3 regions of the Yersinia alsatica genome follow, and region 2 is predicted to be linked to each of the others. Evidence: riboswitches for the same ligand, from Rfam matches in the RefSeq annotation. Region 2 holds a riboswitch; each other region holds the start of a gene.

Region 1 (7,868 bases), 1.2 Mb from region 2:
AGATTCCAGACTAAATGAGGGGAAATTCCAGGTGGCAGATTTGAGTGCTTCAATGCCATCAATAATCAGCCGACCCGCGGTGGAGGCAAAAAAGTGCCCCTGTTTAAAACCATGCTCACGCCACTCCAGCAGATTACCGCCACGACCAAAGCGCAGTGGGATCTGATAGCGATCAGCATGTTTTTGTAATACGCGTAAATCAAACTGCACCAGATTCCAGCCGATAATGGCATCAGGATCATGCTCTGCCAGCCACTGATTCAATTTCTCTAATAGTTGCGGGCGGCTGGCGACATATTCCAGTTTGAAGTCCAATGCGGCTTCATCCGCCGCACTGCCATTTGGCGGGCCGAGCATGTAAACCTGACGCTGACCACAGCCTTCTAAACCAATGCAATAAAGTTCGCCATGCTCGCTGGTTTCGATATCCAGCGACAGCAGTTTGAGGGCTGGGCGATACTCCTCGGCAGGTTTCATTTGGGTATTAAGCAGCGGGCCATGACCATTTTCTTCGCCACTAAACCATACCGGTGCGGTAATAAAGCGTTCCATCAGGAAACGTTCTGGCGGGCGAATATCACCTTCATAGACATTCACGCCGCTTTCTCTGAGCAGCTTTTCCAGGCGGATTAATTGGCGATGTTGGCTACAATATAGCCCCAGAACCGGGCGTTGGTGGAAGTCGGTTAGCTCAAGAGGGCGCAATTGCCAGCGGCGTTCATTACGCAGCACGGTTTCGGCCCGTTGGCGTTGTTCGGCCGGGATAAAAGCCACTGAGGGCTGAGGGGGTAACCTCACTTGCTGTGGCCCCTCATCGGTTGCTAACCAGAATTCAACTTCGGTGCCAGCCTGCGTGTCGCGCCAGTGGCGAGTTAGCAGGAAGCCCTGACGGGTTTGACCCATGCTACTACCTTTATACCCGTCATCTTTCAAATTGCAGGTGTGTTGGCTACGCTCACTCACCCGAATCACTTACCTGAGTAAGCTCATCGGGGCTCTTTTGCTTGCCGCCTTCCTGCATCTTGAAATCTATTGGGTATATAAAGAGAATTTTTAAAATCACCAAGTAGTATATTATACTTTCATAACATGGTTATTTATACAGTAATTGTCTATTTTATTGATTGACTCATTTGTTGGTGGGCTAGACAATCCACCAAGTTGTTAACTAACGGACAAATTTATGGAAGCCTATTTATTACATTTACTGACACAATCTCTGGCTTTCACGCTATTTGTCGTCATGTTAGTCACTTTTCTTGAATCTTTAGCGCTGGTGGGCATGTTATTGCCCGGCACGGTGATGATGACCAGCGTGGGCGCGCTGATTGGCAGTGGGGAAGTGGGCTTTTACTCGGCTTGGGCCGCCGCGACTGTCGGCTGTCTGATGGGGGATTGGATCTCTTATTTCATTGGTCGTCGCTTCAAAGAGCCGCTGCACCGCTGGTCTTTCCTGAAAAAACATAAATCTATGCTGAATAAAACCGAGCATGCGCTGCACAACCACAGCATGGCAACGGTACTTTTGGGGCGCTTTATTGGCCCGGCGCGGCCTATTGTCCCGATGGTGGCGGGGATGCTCAACCTGCCGCCAGTAAAATTCGCGCTACCGAATATCATTGGTTGCCTGACATGGCCGCCAATCTATTTCTTCCCCGGCATACTGGCTGGGGTGGCGATTGATATCCCGCCCAGTGCCAACAGCTATATGTTTAAGTGGCTATTATTCGTGGTTGTGGTGCTGATTTGGCTGGCATTGTGGCTGTCATGGCGCTGGTGGCGTTTTGGTAAACGTAGCCCGGACCGCCTGAGCAAATGGCTGCCTCTGACCCGTTTGCGTTGGGTGACTCTCTTGGCTATCGCCGCCGCTATCGCCAGCTTTGTGTGGCTACATATGCAACCAATTATGCCGGTGTATCGGCATCTGTTGTGGAAGGTTCTAGCCGGATAAATATCCTTCGTCTTTGACGCCGCAGGGGTGTTAGCTGCGCTCACTATTCAACAACTAATGATGTGTAGCAATCCCCAGCACGCTGGCTTCTGGGGCACTGCCGCTCACCAGCGCCTGTGTTGCGCCGTCGTAGTAAATGCGGCCGTCGACCACCAATAAGGTGCGCTCGGCGATACGGGCGGCATCATCCAGATTATGCGACACCATCAATAACGTCAGCTGGCGCTGAGAGCAAACTTGGTCAACTAATTGCAGCATTTCATTGCGCAGAGCCGGATCTAGCGCGGAAAACGGCTCATCCAGCAGCAAAATAGGCTGGCTGCGCACCAGGCAACGCGCCAGTGCTGCTCGTTGGCGTTGACCACCGGAGAGCTGAGCCGGTAGTCGCTCGAGGCACTCTTCCAATCCCACTTGTTGAGCAATTTGGCGTAACAATAACTTTTGCTCATGATTGAGTTTCAGCCCCGGATGTAAACCCAGCCCAATATTTTGTTCGACAGTTAAATGCGAGAACAGATTATTTTCCTGAAACAGCATAGATACCGGCCTTTGGGCGGGCGCAGTGTGAGTGTGGTCTTGATTGTTCAGCAGCATTCGGCCACTGACCGGCAGCAAAAAACCGGCAATCAAACTCAGCAGGGTACTTTTGCCTGCGCCACTGGGGCCGAGGATCGCCACTCGCTCGCCGGGTTGAACGCGCAAATCAAAACGCATTGGCAAGTGGTCGTACAGGTAGGTAATTTTCTCAAGCTTTAGCATGGCGGCTCGGCAGTCGTTCAATAAGAGTAAACAGCAGGAAACAGAGCAGCAGCAACAGCAAGGCAGTGACTGCGCCATCATTGCTGCGATAAGAACCTATCTGCTGATAAAGATAGAATGGCAAGGTGCGGAAGTGTTCATTACCAAACAGCGCCACGACGCCAAAATCCCCGATGGAGAGAACACTGGCAAAAGCCAGCGCCTGAGCCAGCGGGCGTTTCAGCGCAGTTAACTCAATATGGCGTAAACGGTGCCAGCCACGAATGTCCAGTGACAAGCACAGCGGTGTGTAGCGCTCGGCCAAGTCACGCATTGGGTTATCCAACACTTTCAAGGCATAGGGTACCGCCATCAGTGCATTGGTCAAAATCACCAGCGCATAGGGGGATTGCGGCAAGCCAAAAGTATCGTTGAGTAATAAGAAAAAGCCCGTTGCCAACACAATACCCGGCATCGCCAGAATCACCATGCCACTGACTTCCAATGCTTGCCCGTAAGCAGCACGTTGGCGCAGCTTTAGCTCCCGGCTACTCCACAGCAGCATCATGGTCAAGATGACACACAATAATCCGGCCCCAATGGCGATGACCAGAGAGGTGAAGAAAGCTTGCCACAGTGCGGGTTGCTGCAACACCGTCAGTATAGTTTTATTGCTGCCATCAATCACAACCGCCAGCAATGGCGGCACCATCAATAATAATGCGGCCCCAATTAACAGGGTGTCGCTGATGCGCGACCACGCGCTATCTTGCGGGTTGCGCCAAATTTGCCCGTGAGTATTTCCCACCGCCAGCACTGAGCTGAGCCGTTGGCTTAGCACCACCAATCCAAGGCAACAGCCCAGTTGGATCAGTGCCAGTAATGCGGCACGACCGAGATCATAGTCATAGCTAAGCGCCTGATAAATAGCTAACTCGATGGTGGTGGCTTGCGGCCCGCCCCCCAGAGATAGCACGGTGGCAAAACTGGCAAAACAGAGCATGAAAATCAGCGCGCCAGTGGGCAGAATTTGGCGACGAAGATAGGGCCACTCGACCAAGCGAAAATGCTGCCAGCCGTTCATACCCAACTGTGCGGCCAATTGGCGCTGTTCCACCGCAATGCTTTCCAATGACTGCAATAACAGGCGCGTCGCCAGTGGCATATTAAAGAAAATATGTGCCAGCAAAATCCCCTGTAAGCCATAAGGTGAGAAGCGATAATCCACTCCCAGCCAGCCAAATAACCCCGCCAGCCAGCCTTGGCGGCCATAAACCGTCAGGATGCCAAAGATGGCGACTAACACCGGGAGCACCAAGGTCATCGCGCATAATCGCAGCATCAATTGGCGGCCGGGAAAACGGCGGCGATATAAGGCGCGGGCGAGAAAAATCGCCGGCGTTACCGACAGCAATGCAGAGAGAAACGCCTGCCAGAAGGTAAAGCGGATCACATGCCACAGATAGCTATCCTGCCAGATACTGTGCCAATCTGCTGCCGGGGCATGGCGCCAGATAGCGGTGAACGCCAGCAGCGCGACACCGACTATCAGTCCGGCAGCCAATAGCCCCGGCCACAACCATGTGGGGATTAGCGGCTGACGGCGGATTGCCATGCCTGAATCCATTTTGCGCGATGATCAGCCACTTCTTTAGCATCAAATTGCAATGCTTTTTGTGGCACTGTGAGTGTGTCAAATCCGGCCGGTAGCGTCATTTTGATCACCGGATACATCCAGTTGCCGGTTGGAATATGGTCTTGGAAGGCAGGCGTGACAATAAATTGCATAAAGCGCTGCGCCAGTTCTGGCTGTTTGCTGGAGGCAACCTGACCGGCGACTTCAACTTGCAGATAGTGACCTTCACTAAAATCAGCGGCGGCATAGTTGCTTTTCTTCTCTTCGATCAGATGGTAAGCCGGAGAGGTGGTGTAGCTCAGCACCAAGTCCCCTTCACCTTTCAGGAACAGGCCGTAAGCCTCACTCCAGCCTTTGGTGACGGTGACGGTTTTCTTGGCCAATTGTTGCCATGCTTGTGGAGCTTTATCGCCATACACTTTTTGCATCCACAGCATTAAGCCAAGGCCGGGAGTACTGGTGCGCGGGTCTTGATAAATTATTTTCCACGGCTCTTTGCTGTCGACTAATTCTTGCAAGCTTTTTGGCGGGTTCTTCAATTTGTCTTTGTTATACACAAAGGCAAAATAGCCATAATCATAAGGGACGAAAGTTTTATTCTGCCACTTTTCCGGCAAGGTGAGGTGGCTGGTGTCCACCTGACTTGGAGCGAATAGACCGGTTTGCTCTGCGGCCTGTACCAGATTGTTATCTAAGCCTAAAATCACATCGGCCTGACTGTTTTTCCCTTCCATTCGCAGGCGGTTTAGCAGTGATACGCCATCTTCTAACGCCACAAATTTAAGTTGGCAATCGCACTCGGCTTCAAAGGCTTTTTTAATTGCCGGCCCTGGCCCCCAGTCGGCAGCGAAGGAGTCATAGGTGTAGACCGTCAGGGTCGGTTTATCAGCAGCAACAGCGGCCGCGGACAGCAAGAACAAGCAGGGAATAATGCGTTTAAACACTTTGCACTCCTTAAGAATAAAGGTGGCAAAGGTATCTGAGGCGGTAGCTAACAGCCGTCTCCGTGGGGGCGCGGTGTTATCTTTCTCAAATCCCTCCGCCGGTGTTAACCGGATCAGGTTCGACGGGTTTGCTCTCAGCAAAAACGTGCTGCGCCGCGGTTGATACAGTGTTGGGCAGTATTCGAAATCCTCACGTAGTCATGATTTACAAGGTCATGTGTACGCTCCGGTTTCTGTGTGCTGTCCGCCACTGTCTGAACCCGGCTCGCTGTGTTTTTAACACTTGCGACACTGGGTTGACCCTGGCTAGCGATATTCTTGCACCCCGTTGAGACGGCGCTATTGTAGAGATTAATCTGGGCGGGTGAAAGTGGCTTTATCCCTCGGGAGGCGTAAACCAAGCCGATTTGAAATCAAACCAGCCGAGAGTATTCATGCGCACCCCGCGCATACTGTGCTGCCCATATAATTCTAGCCAGTGATGGAACAGCGGGTGGAATTGATTTTGGCTGACCAATTTTTGACTCCAATCGGCCATTGGCAATGTATTATTTCGCCATAATTCAACATCTTGATGCAGCTCTTCATCCAAACAATATTGTAGCAACGGCAGTTCATACAGGGTAGCAAACAGGGAAAACTCCAGCGGCAGATAGAAGTTTGCGCTGCCAAGCCAGATATCACTCTGTGCATCACCCTGATACCACTGAGTGTAATCCAGTACCTGTATTTTTAAGGTGACACCATGGGCCGCCAGCAACTGGGTTAATGTCTGGCTGATGGCATCAAATTCAGAATGATCACTGTAAAAAGTCAGTGTCAGTTCAGTTAGCCCGGCGGGTTTCGGCTCCAGTGCCGTGAGCCGGTTGTGATGCCAGCGCGGTAACATGCCATAAGCGGGTGACCAGTAACGTTGATAAAAGGGATCGGCAAAGCTGAGTAGGGCCACTGGGGTGATCAATTCACATAGCCAGCGACGGATCTCTGGATGACAGGTCTGGGGCGATCGCTGGTCAAATAACAAAAAATAGCAGCCTTCTTCCAAGCGGCTTTCCAGCTCATTTTTACTGGTGTCATCAGCCTGCAACTGGACTCCAGTGTAAATCAGCTCGTCAGACAGATCGGGCAGTACCCAGATATTGACCTCGTCAATTAGTGCCCGAAAGCCAAAATAGTTATCGAAGGCCTGAATTTTCAATTGGCTATGGTGATTCCGAATCACGGAATAAGGGCCAGTCCCAATCGGATGCCGACGAAAATCCGGCTGATTTTCCCACTCTTGCGGCAAGATCATGGCGTGCGCACTGCCTAGCAACCACGGCAACCAATAATCTGGAGTACTGAGATGCACATCAAGCACATAGGGCGTTGGTGAGCGCACCGCCGTAATATGCGAAAACAGGGGCTGAGGGATTAATCGCGTCAGGCTGGTTATCACATCATTCATGTCCAGTTCACGGCCATGGTGAAAATGAATCGCGGGGCGCAGATAAAAGCGCCAATGCAAAGGGCTAATGGCCTGCCAGTGATGAGATAAGTCCGGCTCCAGTTCCCCATTTTCCTCATTTATCCGGGTGAGGCCATTAAAAATCTGCCGCACCATATGGGTTTCTGAGCGGCGCAGTGCGGTACCGGGTAATAGGTTTTGTAACGGACGATAATAGAGCACCCGCAGAATATGTTTACCTTGCCGAAAGCTGCGCCCTAGCTGGGATAGCAGCATTTGGCGCACCGCTTTTTTATCCCCAACCAGCTGGACTAATTGGTCAATATGGTCTTGTTCCAGTAACTCTTCGGCCCGCTGCTGTTGCAGTGCCAACCCGGAATAGAGGAAAGTCAGTTGTGAGCGCTTACCTCGGCCAGCTTCCGCCTGCCAGCTCAACCAGCCCTCTTGTTGCATGCTGCCTAGCAGGGAGCGGACATGGCGGCGCGAGCAACAAAGCACTTCGGCCAGTTCTTGCAAGGTAGTTTCTGTGTGTTGGCCATTAAAACGTTGCCAGAGGCGAATAAACTGTTGTTGCAAGCGCGAGGCAGACATAAAAGAGGAACTCCGCAGCAAATTTCATCAATTTTTCTTTCCCTATATTACGCAGATACTGGTTGCCAATGAAAGCGAATAGTCACCGCGATGCCAGCGCAGTCACAGCTAATGGGAGGGGTAAGATGATTTTTAATTTACAGCGTTATTCCACTCATGACGGCCCCGGTATTCGCAGTGTGGTTTTCCTAAAAGGCTGTTCGTTAAGCTGTCGCTGGTGCCAAAACCCAGAGAGCCGCTCACGCCAACCTGAGGTGCTATTTGATCCCCGCCTTTGCTTATCCGGTTGTGATTTATGCCATCAAGCTTGCCCGCAAGCTATTCAGCGTGTTGATGATCAAATTGTTATTCATCGCCAATTATTAGCCGAAGATGATATTCAGGCGCTGGCGGTTAGCTGCCCTAGCGGAGCTTTGACGCAGTGCGGCAGCCCGATTGATATTGATGCCACCATGGATACATTACTGCGCGATTTGCCATTTTATCGGCGTAGTGGCGGCGGCGTGACGTTGTCCGGCGGCGAACCTTTTATGCAACCCGCAGTGGCCGCTGAATTATTGC
Region 2 (7,868 bases):
AAGACGCACTTCAGATGCCCGTTGCCGTTGTTCTGCCCGTAGCGCTTGAGTATCAACCATCAGTCTAGTCGCTCGCTAACTTATTGATGATACGGTTTGGATAAACGATGCACCGCATTAACAAAAGCACCTGCATGTTCTGGTGGGACATCCTGATGAATGCCGTGCCCCAGATTAAAGACATGCCCTTCTCCCCGACCAAAACCGGCCAGAATAGTGTTAACTTCCTGCTCAATACGCGCAGGTGGAGCATAAAGGATGGAAGGGTCCATATTCCCTTGCAGAGCAACTTTGTCGCCCACGCGGCGACGTGCATCAGCGATATCTGTGGTCCAATCCAGCCCCAAAGCATCACAACCGGTAGCCGCCATTGCTTCCAGCCATTGCCCACCGCCTTTGGTGAACAAGGTCACCGGCACCCGCCGCCCGTCGTTTTCGCGGATCAGGCCATCGACGATTTTATGCATGTAATTCAATGAAAATTCAGCATAATCACGCCCTGTCAGCACCCCACCCCACGTATCAAAGATCATCACGGATTGCGCGCCCGCTTTAATTTGAGCATTGAGGTACAAAATGACACTGTCGGCCAGTTTATCCAGCAACAGGTGCAATGTTTGCGGCTCGGCATACATCATTTTCTTCAGCTTAGTGAAAGCTTTACTGCTCCCGCCCTCGACCATATAGGTCGCTAATGTCCACGGGCTGCCAGAGAAACCAATCAATGGCACGGCTCCTGCCAGCTCACGGCGAATGGTTCTTACCGCGTTCATGACATAGCCCAACTCCTGCTCAGGGTCAGGAATTGGCAGTTTTTCGACATCGGCACGGCAGGTAATAGGAGATTGGAAACGAGGACCTTCACCGGTTTCAAAATAGAGCCCCAATCCCATAGCATCAGGAATGGTCAGAATGTCGGAAAACAGAATCGCCGCATCGAGCGGATAACGACGCAATGGTTGCATCGTCACTTCACAGGCCAATTCAGCATTTTTGCACAGTGACATAAAATCCCCGGCAACAGCGCGAGTGGCTTTATATTCTGGCAAGTAGCGGCCTGCCTGGCGCATCATCCACACCGGGGTAACATCTACCGGCTGGCGTAATAAAGCACGCAGATAGCGATCGTTTTTCAACTCATTCATGTGGGGCTCCCTTAGTTATCTGCCGCTATTGTAGCATGCCAGCTTTAGCTGTCCTGCTCGCTGCGACACAATGCCACGGTATCTTCAATCAACCGGCGTGCCACGGTGCCTGGTGGCGGCAATAATGGCAATTGATCATAACGATACCAACCGGCATTCAGCAGCTCCTTAGGATCATGGCGCAGCTCGCCGTGGTCATAATCCGCCATAAACGCCATCATCAGCGAATGCGGGAACGGCCAAGGTTGTGAGGTCACATAACGCAGATTCTTAATGTGGATATTACTTTCTTCCAAAACTTCACGAGAGGCGGCCTGTTCCAACGTTTCGCCGACCTCGACAAACCCAGCCAGCACGGTATTAATACCGCCACGATGACGAACATGCTGCGCCAATAAAATTTCATCACCACGGCGAATGGCAACAATGACGCAAGGCGCGATTTGCGGATAGTAGCGTTCACGGCAGTGATTACATAAGCAAGCCCACTCGGTACGACTGGCATGCATTTGATGACCGCAATAACCACAATAGCGATGAGAGCGATAAAACTCCGCTAATTGCACCCCTCGCCCTGCTAATTGGAATAAACCGCGATCCACATCCAGCAATTGCCGCACTGAGCCCATATCGGTAGACATCTGTTGGCGAATAAGCCAAACAGCCTGGCCTTGCCATTCACCAATCTGTCTGGCGGTTGCGCCCTGTAATGACCAATTGGCGGCATTACCTTGCGGCAACTCCCCTTTTGGTAACCATAATTTGTTTTCATGACTGACAATCCACCAGCCACTTTCTTTACCTGTAAGTTGTAGTTCCATATCGTTGTTGCACAACCTCGACTTCACTGGCAATCTAGAATCTGGCTTGTTACATTTCCGTAACCCATATTGACGTATTCTTACTCATGGAGTCGCTCATGCTCAACCGACTGGAAAGCCTGACTCAACGCGTTGGCGGCAGTAATGAATTAATTGATCAATGGCTTCATGCACGTAAAGAACTTTTAGTCTCGTATTGCGCAGTGATCGGTATTAAGCCGCAAAAAGAAAAGCATACCCCGCTTAATGAAAAAGCGCTGGAGAACTTTTGCCATAATCTGGTGGATTATCTCTCCTCAGGACATTTTCATATCTACGATAGAATTATCAAACAGGTAGAAGGTGCATCCAGCCCGAAAATGGCGCTGACGACCAAAGTTTATCCTGCCTTAAAAAATAACACTCAAACTATCATGGCATTCCATGATCGCTATACAAACATTGAGATAGACCAAGATAGTTGCACCGAGTTTCAACAGGCTTTATCCGATATCGGCGAAGCACTCGATGCCCGTTTCAGGCTAGAAGATCAATTAATTCAGTGGGCTGCCGAGTCATGGCAAGCCGCTCAGCCGATTGACCTGCAAACAAAAGCAAATTGATATCAGTGATGCGTAATAAGCCAATTATTCTGGTGGGGTTGTAGTTTTAAGATAACCTCATATACTCAAGGCTCTTGTCGGAGTGCCTAGCACCTGCTTTCTTAGGGAAGCAAACGCAGGCTGAGACCGTTAATTCGGGATCCGCGGAACCTGATCGGGTTAATACCCGCGAAGGGAACAAGAGTAATTTATCGCTACAGGCCCGTCTTCCCCTTACAGGTGGCTGCCGGTCACTGGCCAACATCGTTACTCCCGCCAAGCTCCAGACAAGCAATTTTCCCTATAAACCACACTGGTAGGAATTTGCTATGTCTAATAATACAACTCAAAACTCATCACTCCCGCGTAAAGCTATACCCCGGAAACAAGTGCGCGAAGAAGCGCAACAATTTATCGATACCCTGCAAGGAGTGACTTTCCCTAACTCGCAACGAATTTATCTGCAAGGTTCACGGCCCGATATTCAAGTCCCGATGCGTGAAATCCAACTCAGCCCGACATTGATCGGCGGCAGCAAAGACACGCCAAGTTATGAAGATAACGAAGCTATTCCGGTTTATGACACCTCCGGCCCTTATGGCGACCCGAGCGCCAAACTGGATGTCCATGCCGGTTTACCCAAATTGCGTGATAGCTGGATAGCCGACCGTCAGGATACCGAGGCACTGACGACCCTCAGCTCTGGCTTTACCCAGCAACGTTTGGCTGATGAAGGTTTGGATCATTTGCGTTTTGAGCATCTCCCACGCGCTAAAAAAGCGATTGATGGTAAATGTGTTACGCAATTGCATTACGCCAGAGCCGGTAAAGTGACGCCGGAGATGGAATTTATCGCCCTACGAGAAAATATGGGCCGTGAGCGGATTCGCGGTGAAGTATTACGCCACCAGCATCCGGGGCAAGCCTTTGGTGCTAACTTGCCGGAAAACATCACGCCGGAGTTTGTTCGCCAAGAAGTGGCCGCCGGTCGTGCGATTATCCCTGCCAATATTAACCACCCTGAATCTGAGCCCATGATTATTGGCCGCAACTTTCTGGTGAAAGTGAATGCCAACATCGGTAACTCCGCCGTGACGTCCTCTATTGAAGAAGAAGTGGAAAAACTGGTGTGGTCTACCCGCTGGGGCGCAGATACCGTGATGGATTTGTCCACCGGCCGCTATATTCATGAAACTCGTGAATGGATTTTGCGTAACAGCCCGGTCCCTATCGGCACGGTTCCTATCTATCAGGCGCTGGAAAAAGTTAATGGCGTGGCTGAAAACCTAACATGGGAAATATTCCGCGACACGTTATTAGAGCAGGCCGAACAAGGGGTTGATTACTTTACTATTCATGCTGGCGTGCTGCTGCGTTACGTACCGATGACAGCCAAACGACTGACCGGAATTGTTTCCCGTGGCGGGTCTATTATGGCGAAATGGTGCCTTTCCCATCATCAGGAAAATTTCCTCTACCAGCACTTCCGCGATATTTGCCAAATTTGCGCAGCCTATGACGTTTCATTATCTCTGGGTGATGGTTTGCGCCCTGGTTCTATTCAGGACGCGAATGATGAAGCCCAATTCGCTGAGCTACATACCTTGGGGGAATTGACCAAAATTGCCTGGGAATATGACGTACAGGTGATGATTGAAGGCCCGGGCCATGTGCCGATGCAGATGATTCGCCGCAATATGACCGAAGAGTTGGAGCATTGTCACGAAGCGCCGTTTTATACCTTAGGCCCATTGACCACGGATATTGCCCCCGGCTATGACCACTTCACCTCGGGTATTGGGGCCGCCATGATTGGTTGGTTTGGTTGCGCCATGTTGTGCTATGTCACTCCCAAAGAGCATCTTGGCCTGCCCAATAAAGATGATGTGAAGCAAGGGCTTATCACTTATAAAATTGCGGCCCATGCGGCGGATCTGGCGAAAGGCCACCCCGGTGCACAGATCCGCGATAATGCCATGTCAAAAGCGCGCTTCGAATTCCGCTGGGAAGATCAGTTCAATTTGGCACTCGATCCAGAAACCGCCCGGGCTTATCACGATGAAACCCTGCCGCAAGAGTCAGGAAAAGTGGCTCACTTCTGCTCAATGTGTGGGCCGAAATTCTGCTCCATGAAGATTTCACAAGAAGTGCGTGACTATGCCGCTAAACAAGAACTGGCGGCCGCGCAAGAGACAGCGGCTCAGCCAATAGCGGTTTTGCAATCCGGTATGGAGCAGATGTCGGCCGAGTTCCGCTCCCGTGGCAGTGAGCTGTACCACAGCCCAGCGAATCTGAAAACGGAGGCAAATAATGAATCCGTCTGATCATGCTTCATTTTCTGCTGAGCAAGGTTTCCCGGCGACCAAACAGCGCCTTGGATTGTACCCAGTGGTCGATTCATTGCTGTGGATAGAGCGGCTGCTGGCCGTGGGCGTGACCACCATCCAATTGCGTATTAAAGATTTAGCGGATGCACAGGTCGAACAAGATATTGCTGCTGCCATTGAATTGGGCAAACGCTATCAGGCGCGCTTATTTATCAATGACTATTGGCGGTTGGCGATTAAGCATGGCGCTTATGGTGTTCATCTGGGGCAGGAAGATCTGGAAACCACTGATTTAGCGGCTATTCAACAGGCCGGATTACGGCTGGGTGTTTCCACCCACGATGGGCATGAGCTGGCGATCGCCAAGGCTGTGCGGCCTTCCTATATCGCCATGGGGCATATCTTCCCGACCCAGACCAAGCAGATGCCGTCATCCCCTCAGGGGCTGGCAGTTCTTAAACAAATGGTTGATAACACCCCTGATTACCCCACCGTCGCTATCGGTGGCATCAGTATCGCGCGCGTCCCTGCGGTATTGGCAACCGGCGTCGGCAGTGTGGCTGTGGTCAGTGCTATTACTCAAGCTGATGATTGGCAGCAAGCAACTGCGCAATTGCTGCACCTGATTGAGGGCAAGGAGCTGAGCGATGATCAACAAGCATGAGCTAAGTGACAGTGAATTCTTGCGCTACAGCCGCCAATTGTTACTGGAAGATATTGGCCCTGAAGGCCAATTGAAGCTGAAAAGTGCCAGCGTATTGATTGTCGGGCTGGGTGGTCTGGGCTCCCCTGCGGGCCTTTATCTGGCGGCAGCGGGCGTTGGGCGGTTATTACTAGTTGACGATGACCAGCTCGAACTGACTAATTTACAGCGCCAAATTCTGTATCGCACTACGGATATCAGCCCTACTCCAGTTCGCACTTCGCCCACATCTTTTAGCCAAAATAAAGCCCGATTGGCGCAACACCACCTGCAAAGTCTCAATCCACTGATTGAAGCTATCGCCTTTGATACGCGACTCGCGGGAGAAGCATTGATTGATGCCGTCGCTGGGGTCGATTTAGTGCTTGATTGTAGCGACAACATGGAGACCCGCCATCAGGTGAATGCAGCTTGCATCAAAGCGCATAAGCCATTGATTAGCGGCAGTGCGGTTGGGTTCAGTGGGCAGTTGCTGGTGATTGAGCCGCCCTATTCCCATGGTTGCTATGCCTGTCTTTATCCAGACAAAGAACTGCCACAGCGAAACTGCCGTACCGCTGGTGTATTGGGGCCAGTCGTGGGGGTGATTGGTACTTTGCAAGCACTCGAAGCCATCAAAATGTTGGCGGGGCTTCCTTCGCCATTGAGCGGCAAGCTGCGGTTATTCGATGGTAAGCAGCAGAGCTGGAGCACCCTGCAACTCACGCGGGCGGCACATTGCCCTGCCTGTGGAGGTGGATTGTGACGACAAACTCCATGCTCATTATGCTCAATGACCAGCCGTTAGAGGTGGAGGCCAACATCACCGCTGACAAGCTGCTCAATCAGTTAAATCGCCACCAGCCGGGTACGGCACTGGCGATTAATCAGGTCATCATCCCCCGCATTGACTGGGAAAAGTATCAGTTGCGCGCCGGAGATAACATTTTGCTTTTCCAAGCGATTGCTGGGGGCTGACATGCTGAAAATCGCCGATACTACCTTTACCTCGCGTTTATTTACCGGCACGGGCAAATTTGCCACGGCTGAATTGATGTTAGCAGCACTGCAAGCCTCCGGTTCACAGCTGATTACTATGGCGATGAAGCGCGTGGATCTACATGCTGGCAACGATGCCATTCTGGCCCCTCTGCGCCAATTAGGGGTGCGTTTGTTGCCCAACACCTCGGGGGCAAAAACCGCACAAGAAGCCATTTTTGCTGCTCGCCTGGCTCGCGAGGCGCTGGGTACTCATTGGGTGAAGCTGGAAATCCACCCAGATGTGAAGTATTTGCTACCCGACCCAATAGAAACCCTGAAAGCTGCCGAAATCCTGGTGAAAGAGGGTTTTGTCGTTTTGCCTTACTGCGGCGCTGACCCGGTATTATGCAAACGATTGGAAGAAGTTGGTTGTGCGGCCGTGATGCCATTGGGAGCACCTATTGGCTCAAATTTGGGATTACGTACCCGCGACTTTCTGCAAATCATTATCGAACAAGCCAAAGTACCGGTGGTGGTCGATGCTGGGATTGGTGCCCCAAGCCATGCTCTTGAAGCTATAGAGTTGGGCGCAGATGCTGTTTTGGTGAATACCGCCATTGCTGTCGCACGCTCGCCGGTACAAATGGCGCAAGCATTCCGGCTGGCTGTTGAAGCAGGAACTCTGGCGCGTCAGGCCGGTTTAGGCTCAAGTCAACTGCAAGCCAATGCCACCAGCCCATTGACCGGCTTCCTTAGCCAGCTAGAGGAAAAAAATCATGTCTGAAGATTTTACTCAGCGCTGGCAACAATTGGATTGGGATGATATTTCGCTGCGCATTAACAGCAAAACCGCTATGGATGTTGAACGAGCCATTAATGCCACTAAACCCAATCGTGACGATTTGATGGCATTGATTTCACCGGCGGCATCAGCTTATCTGGAACCCATGGCGCAAAAAGCTCAGCAACTGACTCGTCAGCGCTTTGGCAATACCGTCAGTTTTTATGTGCCGCTTTATCTCTCTAATCTGTGTGCCAATGATTGTACTTATTGTGGTTTTTCAATGAGTAATCGTATCAAGCGCAAAACTTTGGATGAAACGGAAATCATTCGTGAGTGTGAAGCCATCAAAGCATTGGGTTTCGAACACTTACTGCTGGTTACCGGCGAACATCAGGCAAAAGTCGGGATGGACTATTTCCGGCGCCATTTCCCCGCTATCCGCAGCCAATTCAGCTCGCTGATGATGGAAGTTCAGCCATTAGCGGAAGCAGAGTATGCGGAGCTTAAAACATTGGGATTGGATGGCGTGATGGTTTATCAAGAAACC
Region 3 (7,868 bases), 2.4 Mb from region 2:
AATTACCCGACCGGGCTACCGGTTGCCAGAACAATGGCGCGCGGGTGAAGCACTGGAAGCCCTGCACCAACATCATATTAGTGCGGCCCCAGTGGTGAATCTGGATGGGAAGTTAGTCGGTGCTATCAACCTGCATGACTTGCATCAGGCCGGAGTCGGCTGATTCATCCGCCTAATCATTGGAGCATGATAGTGGCAGTTAATTATCATGCTCCGACGATTAACTAGTGCCAGTTAGGATCTTGTTGTAGCTGCTGTTTCAACATGGCCTGCACCTTCTCATCAGGGCGGCCCAGCCACTGATGGGTGGCAAACTGGCTCGGGTTATCGAGAGCTTGCGGCTTGTCATCCACAGAGACTCGCATCCCCCACGCCTGCCAGCTTTGTTTTTTATCCCGACTAAATGCCACCCACATAAAGTTATTGCTGCAATCATGGGGTTTACAGATACGCCCCACTTTATATTGCTGCCCTTCCCAGTTGATGACCTCATAAGGCCCGGACGTCCCTACCCCTTTACGCGCCCATGCGGGTAGATTTTTCTGGCTCTTCACCATTTTTTGCCAACTATTTTTATAAACAGGCTGTTGCAGAAGGTCGGCGGTGGTCGGAAGAGGTTTAGCTGGTGCGGTCTGAACAGGTGCTGATGCCACTGAGGTAGCCGGCTGTGCCATAGTCCAGGAGCTGGCACTGAGTATTGCTGCAGCAACAAGACAATGGAGGGTGTGATGACCTTTCATTATCGAAAATCCTTATTATCTGATTAGTCTACTCGCCGGGCCTTGAACTAGCCTCTGTGCAATCAATTTGCAGGCGTGATATTAGTTTGCATGTCTAGGACCGCTAACTGGCGAAAAAGTTGATCCATAGCACGAATTTTCATCCTAATTCTCGTTATAGCGCAATCTGTATGACAGCTTGAGGTAAGCTATAAACCAGATATCAATGAGCCGATGAATATCTCGGCTATAAACTCCCGATAAAGGCCATACCATGTTAACCCTTGAGTTACCCGAAGCCCCCGAGAAGCTGTATTACTCCGCCGAGGATGCCCATCCGCTGGACAAACTTGAGAGCGATAAAATCGTCCAAATGGTGATTGACCTGGATGTCGCCAACTCTGACAGTGAACACTATGTCACTGGTTGGATGGGGCTAAATAGTGTGGTCGTGGTGCGGAATTATCAGAATAAACGCGGAACGGCTAATGGTTTTGTGGTCAACATGGGTGATCGCTATCGGCTGAGCATTCAATCGATTGAATTTCGTATTCCCAAAATGGTGCTGTGGATGAGTTTTCGCCGCAAACCGCGCACCATGGAGTTAATCACTTACGAAACTCTGGGCGATCAACCCAGTGGTATGCAGCAATATCGCAATATTCTCGAGGAGGAATTGCGGCATCAGTTGGATAATGATTGGCGCGCATTGAATGACTATCTGGGTGCTGCCTGCTGGCAGTTAGAAAATAATGCCCCACTGTGGCAGCAAGCACATCAAGATATCACCGGCGAGGCTATTAACCAGCTCGCCGCAGCCCCCATTTTCAAGACTAAACATTTACAAGCTGACGGGGATTACGCCGGTTTTTGGGCGGGAGATTACTTTTTTGCCATTAGGCAGCCAACAGCAGAAAATCCCCTACCCGCAGTACAAATTTCCTGGCGGGAAGATGAAAAAGATATTGGCAGCTATCAGTTCGACCTCATAAAGGACGAAGCTGGCGAGCCAAAACTGTCACTGCGCATTCGCCCACGTAAAGGCGCAGACAGTTATCTGCTTAACCGTTTTGATGCTCATCATCTGCAACGTGCCATCGCCATGTTTACAATGACACAGCGCTATTTGCTGGCACAGAAAGCGGAATAGCACTCATCCAATACCAAGTCAGTGATTCGGGCGCATGAGTGCCGCTAACACCGCAGCAGTGTCAAGGGCGCAGGATATATCCAAAATCATTGGCATTGCGGCAAGGCAGCAAGCGAAAAAGTCCCGATGAGCTTACTTGAGTAAGTGATTCGGGCGCATGAGCGCCGCTAACACCGCAGCAGTGTCAAGGGCGCAGGATATATCCAAAATCATTGGCATTGCGGCAAGGCAGTAAGCGAAAAAGTCCCGATGAGCTTACTTGAGTAAGTGATTCGGGCGCATGAGCGCCGCTAACACCGCAGCAATGTCAAGGATGAAGGATATTACCACCATTGATGAAAATGATGCACCGGCCCAATTCCCTGCCCCACCTCAAGGGTATCGGCTTGTTCCAGTGCCCCTTGTAGGTAATGTTTGGCGGCATTCACGGTATCGGCCCAACCTGCGTGTCGTGGCCGTAATGCTGCCAGTGCTGCCGATAAGGTACAGCCCGTGCCGTGGGTATGCCGGGTTGCAACCCGACGAGTCACAAAACGCTGTTCACTGTGGGGGGTAAACAGCCAGTCTGGGCTATCTTCACCACTCAAATGGCCCCCTTTCATCAGCACTCCCTGACAACCTAAAGCCAACAGCGCTCGCCCTTGGTCACACATCTCTTGCTCATCATGTGCTGGCTGGCAACCCAGTAATGCCGCAGCTTCTGGCAAATTGGGAGTAATCAAGGCAACCTGAGGTAGCAGCAGCCGGCGCACAGCATCAACCGCCTCTGGTGCCAGCAGCGCATCACCGCTTTTGGCGACCATTACGGTATCCAGCACCACAAATGGAATCGGGTAGCGGCGCAGTTGCGTGGCAACAATATCCACAATATCCGCATTAGCCAGCATGCCTATTTTGGCGCTATCAATGCGCACATCACTGAGGACCGAATCTAATTGAGCCGCAACAAACGCGGGTTCGATGGGATAGACCGACTGTACGCCACGGGTATTTTGCGCCACCAATGCGGTGATCACTGTGGTGCCGTAAGCTTGTAATGCTGAAAAGGTTTTTAGATCCGCCTGAATACCTGCGCCACCACTCGGGTCAGTTCCAGCAATGGTGAGTGCATTTATGCGCGTCATGAATGCGTCCCCGCAGATATATCAGCAGGCAAGATGGCCAATGGTGCGGTGTGAGTGGCAACAACTGAAGAAAAAACGGCAGGTTGAACGTACATATTCCTCCTAACCGGCGGTCAAGAAGACGGTACCTGTGATACCGCGACTTCCCTACGCTGGCATAATCCAGATCAGGTAATACGGGTAATATCTCAGCCATGCCACTGTTTGTGGCAGGCACCCCGAGTCAGAATTGTTATTATCACGGGCAGATGGTAGAAGATCAATCCTGTATTAGTTATCCCAATGATCAATTTCACAGACGTAGGCAAACCACAGCATGAGTATCAAGATTCGACCGTATCAAGAGAGTGACCGCCCATTTTTACGCACCTTGTATTTGGCAGCACGTCGGGCAACGTTTAGCTGGTTGGATGGGGAGCGTTTTCGTCTGGAAGATTTTGACCGCACCACTCTTTGGGAGACCATTTTGGTCGCTATCGACGGTGATGAGCACCTCGGTTTTGCCTCCATATTTATGGAAGAGAGTTTCCTGCATAATCTGTTCGTTGATCCGAAAATGCAGCATCGCGGGGCGGGAAAAGCATTATTGCAGGCGGCACAAGAGCTATTTACCACTCATGGTTCATTAAAATGTTTAGCAAAAAACCAGCAAGCACTGGCTTTTTATCAAAAAAACGGCTGGGTACCGATTGCCACCGGTAGAAGCAATGACGGCGACTATATTTTAATGCATTGGCATAATGAAAAGATTAAATAATTTTACATCTGTATAGGATAAAACCCAGATAAAAGCCTGAATAGTAAATTTGAATTTATTCAATACAATAGATTTGTGATTCAGTCAATTTTAAAAGGACTATTTATGGGCCCTATATCAAACATACCGAACCTTACAACAACGCATATCACTCAATTGAATAGTGTATCATCAGAAAAAAACAACCACAGTGAAATATTAGAAAGCAGAAAACATGCAATAGACCATATTATAAGTTCAATCAGTCACTCTTTGACTCCTCAATTCGAACCAGAAGACACAGTTGGGAGGTTAGGTGATAGAAAAGTAATCCAGCTTAACTCGGTTAAATTAGAAAGTGGTGAGGAACAATATTACGTCAAGGCAAATATGGAAAAAACACAAATTTCCAACCTCATGAGTAACGATGCAACATCATTTAGATTCAGTCAGTTAGATACAGACAATAGTCAAATAGATAAGGTGGTCTTTATTTTTGACTCTAATGTTTCTTATGACACCATCCCATCGAACAAGAGACTTTTCACCTATGACACACGAGTTGAAAATGAAATACATTATATATCCTGTGGTGGAGGAGTACGTTTTAATTTAAATGAAGAAAGACTTAGCTCTGACATAATAAATAAAAAAGCACATTCACTAAACAACATAATATTAAACTCAGAAAACAAGTCAAACCTGATCATGCAATTACGAAACTGCGTATCCAACAGCTTACATTGCAATAATGAACAGGCAGCTAAAATTAGCAAAGAATTCCCTAATTTTTTTGATAGCATGAAGAATGTAACACCAAATTTGCAGATAAATGCTCATAAACTGGCGAACGAACTTGAAAAGAGCAATTAACGAAAACTCAAAAGGGAGCCTCAGCTCCCTTATTTTTTATAAATAATGAGCGAAATTACTCTCCGCGCAATGATTTGACATCATCAGCTTTGATATTCAGTGCCGGTTGCCCAAACTGTTGCAGCAAATAATTACTCAAACTCACCACCTGCTCATCCGTCAATGTGTTTGCAAAACCAGGCATAAATACTTCGCCATCATTTGTTTTACGCGATACACCGTGGAGAATCACATTAATCAGGTTATTAGGTGCCGACGCCCCGACCACCGAATTCTTCATCAGTGAAGGATAGTAACCATCCTGTACACCCCCACCGGTAAAACCATGGCAAGAAGCGCAATTCCCTAAATACAAACGCGCACCCTCGGTGTTGTTATCTGCCGTGAACGGCATGCCGCGTAAAGTATTAACGCTGGTTGCGGGTTGCCCCCAATCTGAACGACTCTTAGTTTCATCATCTGGATTCAATGGTTTCAAGGTGCGCAGATAAACCGCCATCGCATTCAGATCGCTATCGGTTAAGTGGCGAGTACTATTTTCAATCACTTCCGCCATTGGCCCCGCAGCCTGAGCTTTGCCGTCAACATGGCCGCTACGCAGATATTGCACAATCTGCTCCTGACTCCAGCCACCAATCCCGGCATGAGGATCTGAGGTAATATTGAATGCCGTCCAACCATCAATCTCAGTACCCGCATAGGCTTTGCTGTCTTTCATGCCCATGGTGATATTTCGTGGCGTATGACATTCACCACAGTGCCCTAGCGCCTCAACAAAGTAAGCGCCCTGATTCCATTGTGCATCTTTGCTGCTATCAGGTTCGAAGCGCTGCCCGTCGAAGTTCACCAGATTCCAGAACCATAATCCCCAGCGCTGATTGAATGGGAACGGCATATCATTTTCACGATTTGGCTGATGCACTGCTGGCAAGCTGAACAGATAAGCTTTGATCGCTTTGACGTCATCATCCTTTAGCAAGGTGTAGGAGGTATAAGGAAATGCCGGGTAGAGATTTTCACCATTTTTCCCTTTCCCTTCATGCAATGCGCGCAAAAACTCCTCATCGGTCCAACTACCAATCCCGGTTGCTTTATCCGGGGTAATATTGGGTGAATACAATGTTCCCATCGGGGTTTTAAATGCCAATCCACCGGCAAAAGGTTTGCCGTCTTTGGTAGTGTGGCAGGCCACGCAGTCAGCGGCTTTGGTCAGATACTCACCACGCGCAATCAAGTTAGCGTCAGCGCTGGCATATCCGCTGGCGGCACATCCCAATGCAAGAAGCAGCAATTTCACTGAGTGACCCAGGGTTGGTTTTTTCATCTTACACCTCGGCCTTTAATGTTTCAGCGATGCGCAAAGAGAGCGCGGCAATCGTCAAGGTACAGTTCACTGACCCCACGGTTGGCATCACACTGCTGCTGGCGATAAATAAATTTTTATGGTCATGGGTGCGGCAATCACTGTCTACCACTGAATCTTTCGGATCATTACCCATGATGGTGGTGCCGGTAATATGATTATTGTTAGCGAAATTATTGTGGAACTGAACTTCAGTGCCGCCCATTAACCTTGCCGCCTCAGCATAAACTTGCTGGGTATGCACCGCACTTTTGCGAACGTAATCATCCATTGCATAGTAAAATTCAGGTTTGGGAATACCGATGGCATCTTTCTCTGTCGCACTGGGGATAATACGATTTTCTACATGCGGCAAAATCTCGTGGAAGCTGTCGAACTGCACAAACCGCGCCGCACGATCCCGAATTTTAGCGTCCAGTTGCGGCCCGAGCTGCAAATCCCCTTGAGAAAGTAACTCGATAGTGACTTGATCAGTGCGCGACAAGTTAGACAGATGAATCTTTTTCGCCGCATATTCAGATCGAAACGCCCCATCACGAAAGCCAATCAACGAGGTCATTTCCTGCGGGCCACGCCCCGGCCATAGCGGCTCACTGGCCATAAAGGTGACACCGGTACCCGGATGGTCCATCAGATTACGACCCACCATATCCGAGCTATTCCCCACGCCGCGTGGGTTTTTATCACTGGCGGACATCAGCATCAGTTTTGGAATCTCAATGCCATTGGCCGCCAGCACAAAATACTGACCTTCGGCGCGATGTTCATTACCTTGCGCATCCTTAAACAGTGCAGCGGTAATTTGCTGCTGATCATTCACTTCCAGTTTATAGACCACTGCTTGTGGACGGACGATAGCCCCGGCACGCTCGGCCTTTTCTACATGGGTGATGCCGTTGTACATGGCACCAATCGGGCAAATTGGCATGCAATTATTATTGCCACAACAGGTCGGGCGGCCATCGTAAGGACGGCTGTTACGAGCAACCGGTTCGGTTACCACATTAAAATCACTGCCATTAAAACTGTGGCTGTTTAATACGGTTTTGATGCGCTGCTCATTCCACGATAGTGGCAACGGGGCCATCGGATAAGGTTCGCTGCGCGGTGAGCCTAAGTCTTCATCACTCGGCCCCCAGACACCGAGTTCTTGTTCGGCGCGGAGATACCATTTTTCCAGTGCGGCATATTCAATCGGCCAGTCGCGGCCCACGCCATACACTGTTTTTAGCTTGAAATCGTTCGGCAAAAAACGCCATGCCGATGCGGCCCAATGCCAGGTGGTGCCACCAACCGCACGGATATACTGCACATCGTACGGATGTTCGCCCTTTTGAATCAGATAGTTATTATTAGGATTAGATTCTGGGTGAGGGGCATAGGATGTTGAAGGGTAAGGAGCCATATTGTCTGATTTATCAGGCTGATTGCGGAAATTTTCTACAATTTCCCAGCGAGAAAGGCGCGGGCCCGCTTCTAAAATCAAAACAGACTTCCCTGCCATCGCTAATTGGTGGGCGACTAAGCCACCTGCAACGCCCGAGCCAATGACGACGATATCCGCCTTTAGTGTGTCAGCCATAAATGTATTCTCCAAAATTATAAGGCGACATCAGGCTTTGCAGCCCAGTATCCGGGTTTATTCGGGCAATAAGAGCGAATAACCAACACATCGGATACCGCATCAAACATCAACGCATTTTCATAGCTGATTACTGCGGCGTCAGTTCCGCCACCAATCACGCCAACATACCAACCTTGCAAGATCTGACGGGCAATTTGCTGCTCCAGAGGTGACCACTGGTGAGGTTCACCGGCCGGCAAAGGTTGCAATAGCGCCAGCTTCTGATCAAAACCACCGATTTTTCCGAGTAAAACCTGATAGATACGCTGACCCACTTGT

The links. Region 2 has a riboswitch for thiamine pyrophosphate ahead of thiC (phosphomethylpyrimidine synthase ThiC). Riboswitches for the same ligand answer to the same signal wherever they lie in the genome.
Positions count from the first base shown of each region.
Region 1: another riboswitch for thiamine pyrophosphate. It lies ahead of thiB (thiamine ABC transporter substrate binding subunit); the one in region 2 lies ahead of thiC (phosphomethylpyrimidine synthase ThiC).
Region 3: another riboswitch for thiamine pyrophosphate. It lies ahead of thiD (bifunctional hydroxymethylpyrimidine kinase/phosphomethylpyrimidine kinase); the one in region 2 lies ahead of thiC (phosphomethylpyrimidine synthase ThiC).

Region 1 is NZ_CP104006.1:785,430-793,297, forward strand. It holds gene N0H69_RS03465 (DNA polymerase II) at 1-903, opposite strand, end outside; gene N0H69_RS03470 (DedA family protein) at 1,184-1,951, shown strand; gene thiQ (thiamine ABC transporter ATP-binding protein ThiQ) at 2,006-2,710, opposite strand; gene thiP (thiamine/thiamine pyrophosphate ABC transporter permease ThiP) at 2,697-4,304, opposite strand; gene thiB (thiamine ABC transporter substrate binding subunit) at 4,280-5,269, opposite strand; TPP riboswitch at 5,343-5,437, opposite strand; gene sgrR (HTH-type transcriptional regulator SgrR) at 5,646-7,307, opposite strand; gene N0H69_RS03495 (glycyl-radical enzyme activating protein) at 7,433-7,868, shown strand, end outside.
Region 2 is NZ_CP104006.1:4,512,769-4,520,636, forward strand. It holds gene nfi (deoxyribonuclease V) at 1-60, opposite strand, end outside; gene hemE (uroporphyrinogen decarboxylase) at 81-1,145, opposite strand; gene nudC (NAD(+) diphosphatase) at 1,190-1,966, opposite strand; gene N0H69_RS20410 (Rsd/AlgQ family anti-sigma factor) at 2,065-2,568, shown strand; TPP riboswitch at 2,637-2,762, shown strand; gene thiC (phosphomethylpyrimidine synthase ThiC) at 2,877-4,871, shown strand; gene thiE (thiamine phosphate synthase) at 4,858-5,538, shown strand; gene N0H69_RS20425 (HesA/MoeB/ThiF family protein) at 5,522-6,322, shown strand; gene thiS (sulfur carrier protein ThiS) at 6,334-6,534, shown strand; gene N0H69_RS20435 (thiazole synthase) at 6,536-7,321, shown strand; gene thiH (2-iminoacetate synthase ThiH) at 7,314-7,868, shown strand, end outside.
Region 3 is NZ_CP104006.1:2,013,883-2,021,750, reverse strand. It holds gene gutQ (arabinose-5-phosphate isomerase GutQ) at 1-163, shown strand, start outside; gene N0H69_RS08925 (inhibitor of vertebrate lysozyme family protein) at 225-740, opposite strand; gene N0H69_RS08920 (hypothetical protein) at 994-1,869, shown strand; gene thiD (bifunctional hydroxymethylpyrimidine kinase/phosphomethylpyrimidine kinase) at 2,193-2,993, opposite strand; TPP riboswitch at 3,121-3,224, opposite strand; gene N0H69_RS08910 (GNAT family N-acetyltransferase) at 3,310-3,750, shown strand; gene N0H69_RS08905 (hypothetical protein) at 3,856-4,602, shown strand; gene N0H69_RS08900 (cytochrome c) at 4,658-5,926, opposite strand; gene N0H69_RS08895 (GMC family oxidoreductase) at 5,928-7,547, opposite strand; gene N0H69_RS08890 (sugar dehydrogenase complex small subunit) at 7,565-7,868, opposite strand, start outside.